Regions from separate parts of the Janthinobacterium sp. BJB401 genome, predicted to be linked through region 3. Evidence: predicted binding sites of a transcription regulator. Region 3 holds the regulator's gene; each other region holds the start of a gene.
What was found. Region 3 encodes FNR, which switches genes on or off when oxygen is low (the NO sensors DNR and NnrR bind a similar motif). Its sites were predicted from a motif close to TTGATNNNNATCAA; they were not measured.
Positions count from the first base shown of each region.

Region 1: cydD (thiol reductant ABC exporter subunit CydD) is a predicted target of FNR. The motif match lies at 2,000-2,013, and genes of this name have one in related genera.
Region 2: cqsA (alpha-hydroxyketone-type quorum-sensing autoinducer synthase) is a predicted target of FNR. The motif match lies at 1,393-1,406, and genes of this name have one in related genera.

Region 1 is NZ_JABXFH010000007.1:155,120-158,394, reverse strand. Features, by position in the region: gene HWE17_RS07505 (amino acid ABC transporter ATP-binding/permease protein) at 1-250, opposite strand, end outside; gene cydD (thiol reductant ABC exporter subunit CydD) at 247-1,935, opposite strand; gene HWE17_RS07495 (GbsR/MarR family transcriptional regulator) at 2,074-2,625, shown strand; gene HWE17_RS28610 (PEP-CTERM sorting domain-containing protein) at 2,914-3,275, shown strand, end outside.
Region 2 is NZ_JABXFH010000004.1:203,793-207,067, reverse strand. Features, by position in the region: gene HWE17_RS05050 (MarR family winged helix-turn-helix transcriptional regulator) at 1-59, shown strand, start outside; gene cqsA (alpha-hydroxyketone-type quorum-sensing autoinducer synthase) at 81-1,328, opposite strand; gene HWE17_RS05040 (sensor histidine kinase) at 1,481-2,779, shown strand; gene HWE17_RS05035 (response regulator) at 2,783-3,275, shown strand, end outside.
Region 3 is NZ_JABXFH010000003.1:67,558-70,832, forward strand. Features, by position in the region: gene ccoG (cytochrome c oxidase accessory protein CcoG) at 1-1,024, shown strand, start outside; gene HWE17_RS03310 (FixH family protein) at 1,171-1,695, shown strand; gene fnr (fumarate/nitrate reduction transcriptional regulator Fnr) at 1,699-2,457, opposite strand; gene HWE17_RS03320 (response regulator) at 2,697-3,275, shown strand, end outside.

The sequences.
Region 1 (3,275 bases), on a different contig from region 3:
AGCGCGAACCCGTGCGGCCGATGGCCAGCAGGCGGATGCCGGCCGACGGGCCGAAGACGTCGAACAGGATCGCCGTCGACGCATGCAGACCGGCAATCGAGGTGGCCGTGATAAACCAGCCGGACAAGCCCAATAAGGCCATGCCGGACACCGCCGTCAGGGCCGCCAGCAAGGCGCCGCCGATCAGCTTGCCGGGCTGGGCCAGCAGCAATTGCCGCAGCACGGGGTTCGATATGAGGGAAGTTTTCATGCCTGCTGCTCCTGCGCCAGGGCTAGGGCATCGACCTGCACCGTGCGCTGCAGGCGGCCAGCCAGCACGGGGTCGTGCGTGGCGACGATCATCGTCTTGCCTTGCGCCAGTGCCAGCAAGGCGTCCGTGACGCGCGCCGCCGTTTCGCTGTCCAGGTGCGCCGTCGGTTCATCGACCAGCAGCAAGTCGGCATGCGGATGCAGGGCCACGCGGGCCAGCGCCAGACGCACGGCTTCGCCGCCGGACAAGCCCTGGCCGCCATCGCTGAGCATGACGGCCGGCTGCGCCTGCGCCACGGCAGCCAGGTCGGCCAGGTGCAGCGCCTGCGTCACTTGCGCGGCGCTGGCGCCCGTGCGGCCCAGGGTCACGTTCTGGCTGACGGAGGCGGCAAACACGTGCGGGCGTTGGCCCATCCAGGCCATGCGCTGGCGCAAGGTATTGACGGTACTGTCGGTCAGGCGCACGCCGCCGATGCGGATGTCTCCGCCGCTGGCGGGCAGCAAGCCGGCCAGCAGCGACAGCAAGGTGGTCTTGCCGGTGCCGCTGGCGCCCAGCAGGGCCACGTGTTCACCGGCACGCACCGTCAGGTCGAAGCCGTCGAACACGGGCGCTTCGCCAGGGTGGGCAAAGCGCAGTTGATGGATGTCGATAGCGGGCGGCGGCGCCACGGCCATGGCGGCGGCGGAGACGACGGCAGACAGGACCTCCGCGCCGGGCAGCGGCACGCCGTCGGCCGCCAGGTCGTGCAGGCCGGCCAGGCCCGCTTCGCCGGCCGCCTTGTCGTGCCAGACGGCGGCCAGTTCGCGCAGCGGTTCGAAAAACGCGGGCGCCAGCAGCAGGATGAACAGGCCCTGCCCCAAGGTCAGTTCCCGGCCCCAGGTGCCGAAATTGATGCTGCCCAGCAAGGAGAAACCGATGAAGGCCGCCACCATGGCCACGCCCAGCGCGGAAAACAGTTCCAGCACGGCCGACGACAAAAAGGCGATGCGCAGCACCACCATCGTGCGCCGGCGCACGGATTGCGACGAGGCGTCCAGCCGTTCGGCCGTGGCATCGACGGCGTCGAGCGCGCGCAGGGTGGCCAGGCCGCGCAGGCGGTCCAATAGAAAGGCGTTCATGCTGCCCATTTCCACCATCTGCGCGCGGCTGGCCGCTTGCGCGCCCATGCCGACCAGGGCCATGAAGACGGGAATCAGGGGCGCGGCGATCAGCAGGATCAAGGCGGCGATCCACGACAGCGGCGTCACCACGGCAAGGATCACGAGCGGCACCAGCATGACTTTCCAGCGCGCGGGCTTGTAGCGCACCAGATACGGCACGATGGCTTCGGCCTGTTCGGCGATGACGCTGGCCGCCTGGCCCGACTGCGCACGCTGGCGGTCCAGCGGCGAACGGCGCGCCAGCGCTTGCGCCACTTGCGCGCGCAAGGTGGACAGGTGCACGCGCGCCGCCGCATACATGCGCCGCGCGCCCCACGCTTCGCAGCCGGCCCGCAGCACGCCCAGCAGCAGCACGCCAGCGGCAGGCAGCAAGGCAGCGCGCCACGCTGCACCGTCCAGCATGGCTTGCACGGCCCAGGCCAGCAAGGCCGCTTGGGGCAGCCACAACAAGGCGGCGCCGCCCTGCGCCAGGCTGGCGGCACGGGGAAGAATAAAGCGGGGCAAAGACAGTGGCGTGGTCGGCATCTCTATACTTTTTGAGTTTTCAGAATTTTCTGTAAATTCGATATTTTGTATAATACTGCGAAACATGACATATATCAATTGACCCTGCGGGTGTGGCGTGAAAAAATTCAGATAATTATGAAAACTCAACATATCCAAATGACGCCGCTGATCCTGACCTTCGTCAGCCATTTCGGCGAGATGGGCAGCCGCTGGGGCTTTAACCGCACGGTGGGGCAAGTGTACGCCTTGTTGTTTGTCGCGGAGCACCCTTTACACGCGGATGAAATCGCGGAACACCTGAGTTTTTCGCGCTCGAACGTGAGCATCGGCCTGAAGGAATTGCAGGGCTGGGGCTTGATACGCCAGTCGCGCATTCCCGGCGACCGGCGCGAGTATTTTTCCTCGCTGGGCGATGTGTGGCAAATCTTCCGCGTGGTGGCCGCCGAGCGCCGCCGCCGCGAAGTGGCCCCTACCCTGACGGTGCTGCGCGAATCGCTGCTGGCGCCGGCCACGGAACCCGTCGACCAGTATGCGCAGGAGCGCATGCGCGAAATGTATGAATTGGTCGACCTGGCCAACACCTGGTTCGACGACTTGCAGCGCCTGTCGCCCGAATCGATGGCGCAGCTGATGAAAATGGGCGCCAAGGTGCAAAAATTGCTCAACGCCAAGGATCGCCTGTTTGGCGTCAGCAATAACAGCGACTGAAACCCGCCTCCCCTCTTCCCACTCAAGGCGTTGCCAGCACAAGCTGGCACGCCTTGTCACGCCATGTCTATTCCCGCATAGGCCCTCGCCAGCACAGCCATACATAGCCGTATGCGATGTTGTCAAGCATGCCAATAGTATTATTTAAATTGTATTAATTTATATCAAGACTAAGCTTGCATATGCGTACTCACGCAAAGGCGACCGGGCGACAAGTCGACCTCCCTGACCGGACGGCGCGCACCCTGAAGCAGTGAAATGCCTGCAATAAAACCAAAGGGGATTTTCATGAAAAGCATAACAAGCATTGCCATACGGACATCCATACTGGCCGCCCTTGCGGCCTTGATGGGCATGGCACAGGCAGCTACATGGATCGACGTGGGACCGGCCAGCGGTTTCAGCATCGAAGGCAGCACCGTCACTTACTCGCCGTCGCCAGCCACCATGGTGAAATACTATGACGACAATCTCGTGCCGCAGAGTCCAGCCAACATCCAGAGCCAAATCAACAGCGTTTTCGGCATCAGCCTGGGTGCGGCCGTCTCATTTTGCGACAATGCCACTTCGGGCTGTACCGCCGGCACCACGGCAGGCGCCAGCGGCGGGGGGAATTCCTTCACGAGTGCGGCGGACTATGATTACCTGGC
Region 2 (3,275 bases), on a different contig from region 3:
ACGCGCCGGCGGAACAACTGGCGGCGCTGTCGGCCATCCTCGGCAAGCTGGCCGGCTGACGCTGCCAGCCTGCCTGCCGCTTACACGAGCGCCAGCTTGCGCAGGCGCCGCGTCGACTGCCACTGTTCCACGCCCGCTTCGGCGCGAATGGCGGCGCAGCCCACCAGCACCCGGTCGATGGCCGCCTCGTCGAGTCCCGCGTTCAGGGTCAGGCGCACGAGGGCGCGGTTCTTCGCCGTTGCCGGGGCGCAAAACATGGCGCCGAAAATACCTTGCCGTTCCAGCGCCTGGCGCAGGGCCAGGGTGGCAGGTTCGCCGCCCGCCTCCAGCGCCACGATCTGCTCCGTGCCATCGCTGACGTTGTAGCCCAGTTCGCGCAAGCCTTCGCGCACCTGCAGCGTATGGCGCCGCAAGGTGGCGCGCCGTCCGTCGGCAGCCATGATGAAATCGAGCGCCGCGCCCAGCCACGCCAGCTCATGCGCCAGCAGGCAGGAACTGAAGATGGCGGGCCGTGATTCGGACAAAAAATAGCCCTTGAAGCGGCTGGAACAGCTGATGAAGCCGGCCCGGCCCGCGAAGGCCTTGGCCAGCGACGCCGTGCGGAAATGCACGCGGTGGCCCAGGCCCCACGCTTCCACCAGACCGGCGCCCTGCGGGCCATGCGTGCCCAGCGAGTGCGACTCGTCGACCACCACCACGCAGTCGCTGCGCTCGGCGATTTCGAGCAATTCCAGCAGCGGCGCCAGACTGCCGTTGGTGCTGTACAGGGCGTCGACGACGATCACGCCGCGGCCATGCTTTTCCACTTGCCGCCGCAGGTGGGTCATGTCGTTGTGCAGGAAAGGCACGGCCTGGGCCTGCGCCGACAGCACGCCTTCCCACAGCGAGGCGTGGGCCTGCATGTCGAGATAAACGGGAATGCCGGGGCTGGCGATACACTGGATCAAGCCCACGTTGGCCGCCATGCCGGACTGCGCCAGGATGCCGTCCTCGCAGCCCATGAAACGGGCCAGCCGGCTTTCCAGCCGGTGCTGTTCGCTGCCTTCCTGCAAGTACACGGCCGACATCAGCATGCCGCCCGCATGCGCCTGCAAGGATGCCACCTGGGCCGCCACCAGCGCCGGCTCCGCGGCGATGGACAGGTAGTCGTTGCCGGCCAGAAAAATGGCATGGGCCGGTGTCGGTTGCCAGGCGTGGGGATGCTGGCCGCCCAGCAATTTTTCGATGCGCGTGATGTGATGCGCATCCATGCGCCGCACGATGTAGTCTGGCAGGCAGTGTTCGGCACGGGCGAACGACGGGATGGGCAAGCTGGTAGCGATGGTCATGAGTTTTCTCCTAGGGAAATGTTTGCTGCGGATTAAAGCCTTGACCGTCTCGCCAACCCATCCATTGACGTATATCAATGTCCGGCGAGATAACCGTTCAACCAGGAAAATTTACGCGATGATAATGTTCTGAAGAGAATCAAGGCAGAGTCATGACGCAGCAATTGCAAGCACGATGGACATACTGGCGCAGGCGCCTGCTCCATTCGCTGCTGCATGAGCGCATGCCGCATGAAAACCTGGCTGGCAGGGTCGCCATGCTGGCCGCCGTGGGCACGGTGGCGATGCCGCTGTACTATTTGCTGTGGCATTACTTTTTTCCGCAAGCCTATGAAAACCTGACCTTGCGCCTGACGGGCGTGGGCATCTGCGTGGCCGGCCTGTTTGCCCGCCGCTTCTCGGCCCGCTGGCTGTCGCGCTACCTGCTGTTCGCGCTCAGCTACATCCTGCCCTTCTTCTTTACCTTCATGTTTGTGATGAACCATGCTTCGTCCATCTGGAGCGAATCGCTGCTGATCGGCCTGGTCGTGCTGTTTCATTTCGAAACGAAACTGGCTTGCCGCGCCTACCTGATCGGCACCAGCGCCGCCTGCCTCGCCGTCATCCTGCAAGGGGAAGGCGGCTTCCTGCTGCAGCGTGAAGTGCTGCAGCAACTGCCCGTGCACTGGTTTACCATTGCCGCGCTGTCCGTGGTGAAAGTGGGCAGCAAGGTGCTGGAACGGGAACGGCTGGCAGGCCTGGCGGCCGGACTCGGTTCCGTGGCGCACGAGCTGCGCACGCCGCTGACCAGCGTGGAAGCCAATGTGCGGGGCATGCGCCGGCTGCTGCCGCAGCTGGCCGGCCAGGTGGACGACATGCCCCCGCTGCAGGAAGCACTAACACGCATCCAGTTCGAAGTGCGCCACATGCAGCACATGATCGATTTGTTCCTGATGAGCGCCAGTGCCGTGAACCGCAACCTCCAGCCCAGCCAGGCACTATCGATGCTGGCAATGGTGAATTCCGTGCTCAAGCGCTACCCATTTACCGGCAACAGCCAGCGCGGCAGCGTCAAGGTTGACGTGCGCGCCGACTTCCAGTTCGCGGGACAGGACGAACTGTGCGTGGTAATCCTGCTGAACCTGCTGAGAAACGCGCTGAAAGCCATCCAGCGGGCCGGCAAGGGACGAGTGCGCATCGTCATCGACGGCGCCCGTCCCGTGCCCAGGCTGCTGTTCATCGACACGGGCTGCGGCATCGCGAAGAATCGCCTGCCGCTGATCTTCGAGCGTTTTTACTCCTATCCCGTACATAACGGCAGCGGCATCGGCCTGGCCCTGTGCCAGCAGATCGTCACGGCCTGGCAGGCGCGCATCCGCTGCGTGTCGCGCGAGCACGCGTATGCGATTTTTATCCTGGAGTTTCCCCAGCCCATGCCGGCCCGCTTCCAATCCTCTTTCCCCGCAAGGTGACGCATGCAACTGCCCGTCTACACCCATCCGACCCTGACCGTATTGATCGACGACAGCGATTCCTTCCTGAAAAGCCTGGCGTTCCAGCTCGATCCCGGTCTGGCGCGCAAGACCTTCCACGACACCAGCAGCGCCCTGCACTGGCTACGCCAGAGCGCGCAACCGGGCGAAACGCCGCTGCACGTCAATTTCGACACGCAAAACCTGCCGCCCGACCAGTGCAACGTGGCGCTCGACATCGAGCGTATCTGGCGCATCAGCGGCCAGGCGCAGCGCTTTGCCGTGCCCTCCGTGCTGGTGGTCGATTATTCGATGCCGCAGATGAATGGCCTGGAATTTTGCCAGGCCGTGCGCGACTTGCCGTGCAAGAAGATTTTATTTACGGGCGCGGCCGATGAAAAGGTGGCCGTGACGGCCTTCAACCGGGGCCTGATCGACCGCTACATCAAGAAGAGCGACGACGATGCGCTCGACATCCTGGAACAGGAAGTCCATG
Region 3 (3,275 bases):
CGAGGGTACGCGTAGCGCGCGCATGGCCCTCGACAAGCAGGGCCCCTCCGTGCGCAAGGCGTTCAAGAAAACGGCCAAGCACCTGGCATGGGGCGCCATCGCCCTGTGGACGGGCTTTACCTTTGTCGGCTACTTCACGCCGATCAAGGAACTGGCGCAGTCGGTGACCACCTTGAATTTCGGTCCCTGGGAATGGTTCTGGGTCTTGTTCTACAGCCTGGCAACCTACGGCAACGCGGGCTGGCTGCGCGAGCAGGTGTGCAAATACATGTGCCCCTACGCGCGCTTCCAGAGCGCCATGTTCGACCAGGACACCCTGATCATCACCTACGATGCCAAGCGCGGCGAACCACGCGGCGCCATGAGCAAGAAGGCCGGCAACAACGACAAGCTGGGCGACTGCATCGATTGCACCCTGTGCGTGCAGGTGTGTCCGACCGGTATCGATATACGCAACGGCCTGCAGTATGAATGCATCGGCTGCGCCGCCTGCGTCGATGCCTGCAACAGCGTGATGGACAAGGTCGAGCGGCCGCGTGGCCTGATACGCTACAGCACCGACCATGCGATGGAAAACAACTTCAATTCGAAGCAGATACGCCAGCGCGCCATGCGCCCGCGCGTCCTGATCTACACTTCCATCCTGGCCCTGATCATCATCGCCGTATGTACCTCGCTGGCCCTGCGCACGCCCCTGAAAATGGACGTGATCCGCGACCGCGGTTCGATGGGACGCGAAGTGGAAGACGGCATGATCGAAAACGTCTACCGCCTGCAGATCATGAACACCTCGGAGCAAAGCCAGCATTTCAAGATCAGCGCTTCCGGCTTGCCGGGCCTGACCTTGCTGACGCGCGAAGAAGTGACCTTGCAGCCGACGGAAACGCTGGGCTGGCCGATCCGCCTGCGCGTGCCGCACGGCGTCGGCGAGAAGGGGTCGAACAAGATTGCGATCGAATTGCAATCGCTGGACAACCCCTCGCTGCATGTGCGTGAAAGCGCGGTATTCATCGTGCCGCGGTGATGTTGATTCGGGGTCGGACCCTCTGGGTCCGACCCCGGTATTTCGCCGTAGGGGTAGCATTCAACATGCGGTAGGTTTACTGCATTTTCAACCCAGAAGCAAAAGCTGGGGTCAGACCCAAAGGGTCTGACCCCAAGGAGAACAAAATGTCCGACAGTCTGAAACTGCAAGCCCCCGCCGATCCCTGGTACAAGCATCGCTGGCCATGGCTGCTGATGATCGGTCCCGGCCTGTCCGTGGTCGTCGGCAGCTTCATGGGCTATATCGCGTTTACGCAACCCGATGCGCTGGTGGTGGGCGACTATTACAAGCAGGGCAAGGCGATCAACCAGGATTTGAAGCGCGACACGATCGCCAGCGACCTGGCGATGGCTACCAGCTTGTCCTACGACGTGGCGTCAGCGCGCCTCAGTGGTTCCGTGCACAGCTTCGGCAAAGCTTACCAGGGTCCGCTGCAGCTGCACCTGGCGCATGCGACGCTGCCGGAAAAGGACATCAAGCTGCTGGTGCGGCCCGATGCGGCCGGCAATTTCTCGGTGGCGCTGCCGATGCTCGAGCGCAGCCGCTGGCAAGTGCTGGTGGAAAACGACAAGCGCGAGTGGCGCCTGTCCGGCATCTGGACCTGGCCGCTGCAACGCAGCATCGCACTGCATGCCGACGAGGAACTGTAAGCCTTATTTGCAGACGTCGGTACCGGCCGTGATGGCCTTCAGTTTTGCCGGCTGCAAGATTTCAATTTCTCGGTTCGAGACGCGCAGCCAGCCTTCCTTCTTGAATTTCGACAATAAACGGCTGACGCTTTCGATGGTCAGGCCCAGGTAGTTGCCGATTTCCTCGCGCGACATGCGCAGCTGGAATTTGCTGCTCGAATAGCCGCGCGCTTCGTAGCGCGACGCCAGGTTGACGATAAAGGCGGCAAAACGCTGCGTCGCCTGCATATTGCCCAGCAACAGCATGACGCTTTGCTCGCGCGTGATTTCCTGGCTCATCATGCGGTGGAAATGGCGCAGCAAGGTCGGCATATTGCCCAGCAATTGTTCCAGGCTGGAAAACGGGATTTCACACACTTCGCTGTCTTCCAGCGCCACCGCATTACAGTGGTGGCGGTCGGCGCTGATGGCGTCCATGCCCAGCAGTTCGCCGGCCATCTGGAAGCCCGTCACCTGCTCTTCGCCGCCCGGATTGATCTGGTACGTCTTGAAGTGCCCCAGGCGGATCGCGTACAGATTCTGGAACGAGTCACCGATACGGAACAGCGAGGCGCCGCGCACGATCTTGCGGCGGCGGCCGATGATCTGGTCCAGCCTGTCCATGTCGCCCATATCGAGGCCCATCGGCAGGCACAATTGATGCATGCTGCAGGTCGAGCATCGCGCACGCAACGCTTCCACGTTCACTGTAGGCAAGGTTGGAGTGAGTAGCGCTTCAGTCATGTCGGTACCTTTTAGAAAATGCAACAACAAGTTTACTGCATACAGGGTTGCCGTGTGCCAATTTCACCGCAATTTCGCTGAATAAACGACGTTCCGACTTTAATTATATGGCAACATCGTCAAAAGCCCATGCGGGGAGGGCAATTTGCGCGGCGCCGCTTGCCAAGCTGGGGCATTGATAGGAAAATTCCTGACAGCATTACTTGCCGCCTGTGCCGCCCGGTACTGAAAAGGAAATCATGAAGCCTCTCGGCATCAAAGCAAAAGTCGCGCTGGCCACCAGCCTGACCTCGATCGCCATGATCGCGCTGGTCACCATGATCCAGGTGCAGCACATGCGCGACGATTTCACTAAAGTACTGCTGAGCCAGCAGTCATCCCTGATCAGCCGTACCGCTGCCGAGCTCGACGACAAGCTGGGCATGCTGCTGCAGATCGTCACCCTGACGGCCCGGCAGCAGCCGCCGGAACTGATCGCCCGGCCCGCCCAATTGCGCGAATACTATTCGCGCCGCTCGATGCTGGTGCTGTTCGACGACGTGCTGGTGCTCGACGCGCAAGGCGCCGTCGTGGCCGACATGCCGGAAGTGCCGGGGCGCGCCGGCATCAACGTTGCCGAGCGCGAGTATTTCCAGACCGTCCTGCGCACGCGCCAGCCCATGATCACCGAGCCGATGCTCGGTAAATCGAGCGGCATGCCCATCGTGCAGATGGTGGCGCCCGTGCTCACCGCCGATGGCCAGGTGGCCGGCGTGGTGATCGGCGTGCTGCGCCTGTACAAGGACAATCTGCTGGGGCGCCTGCGCTCGGAAAAGGTC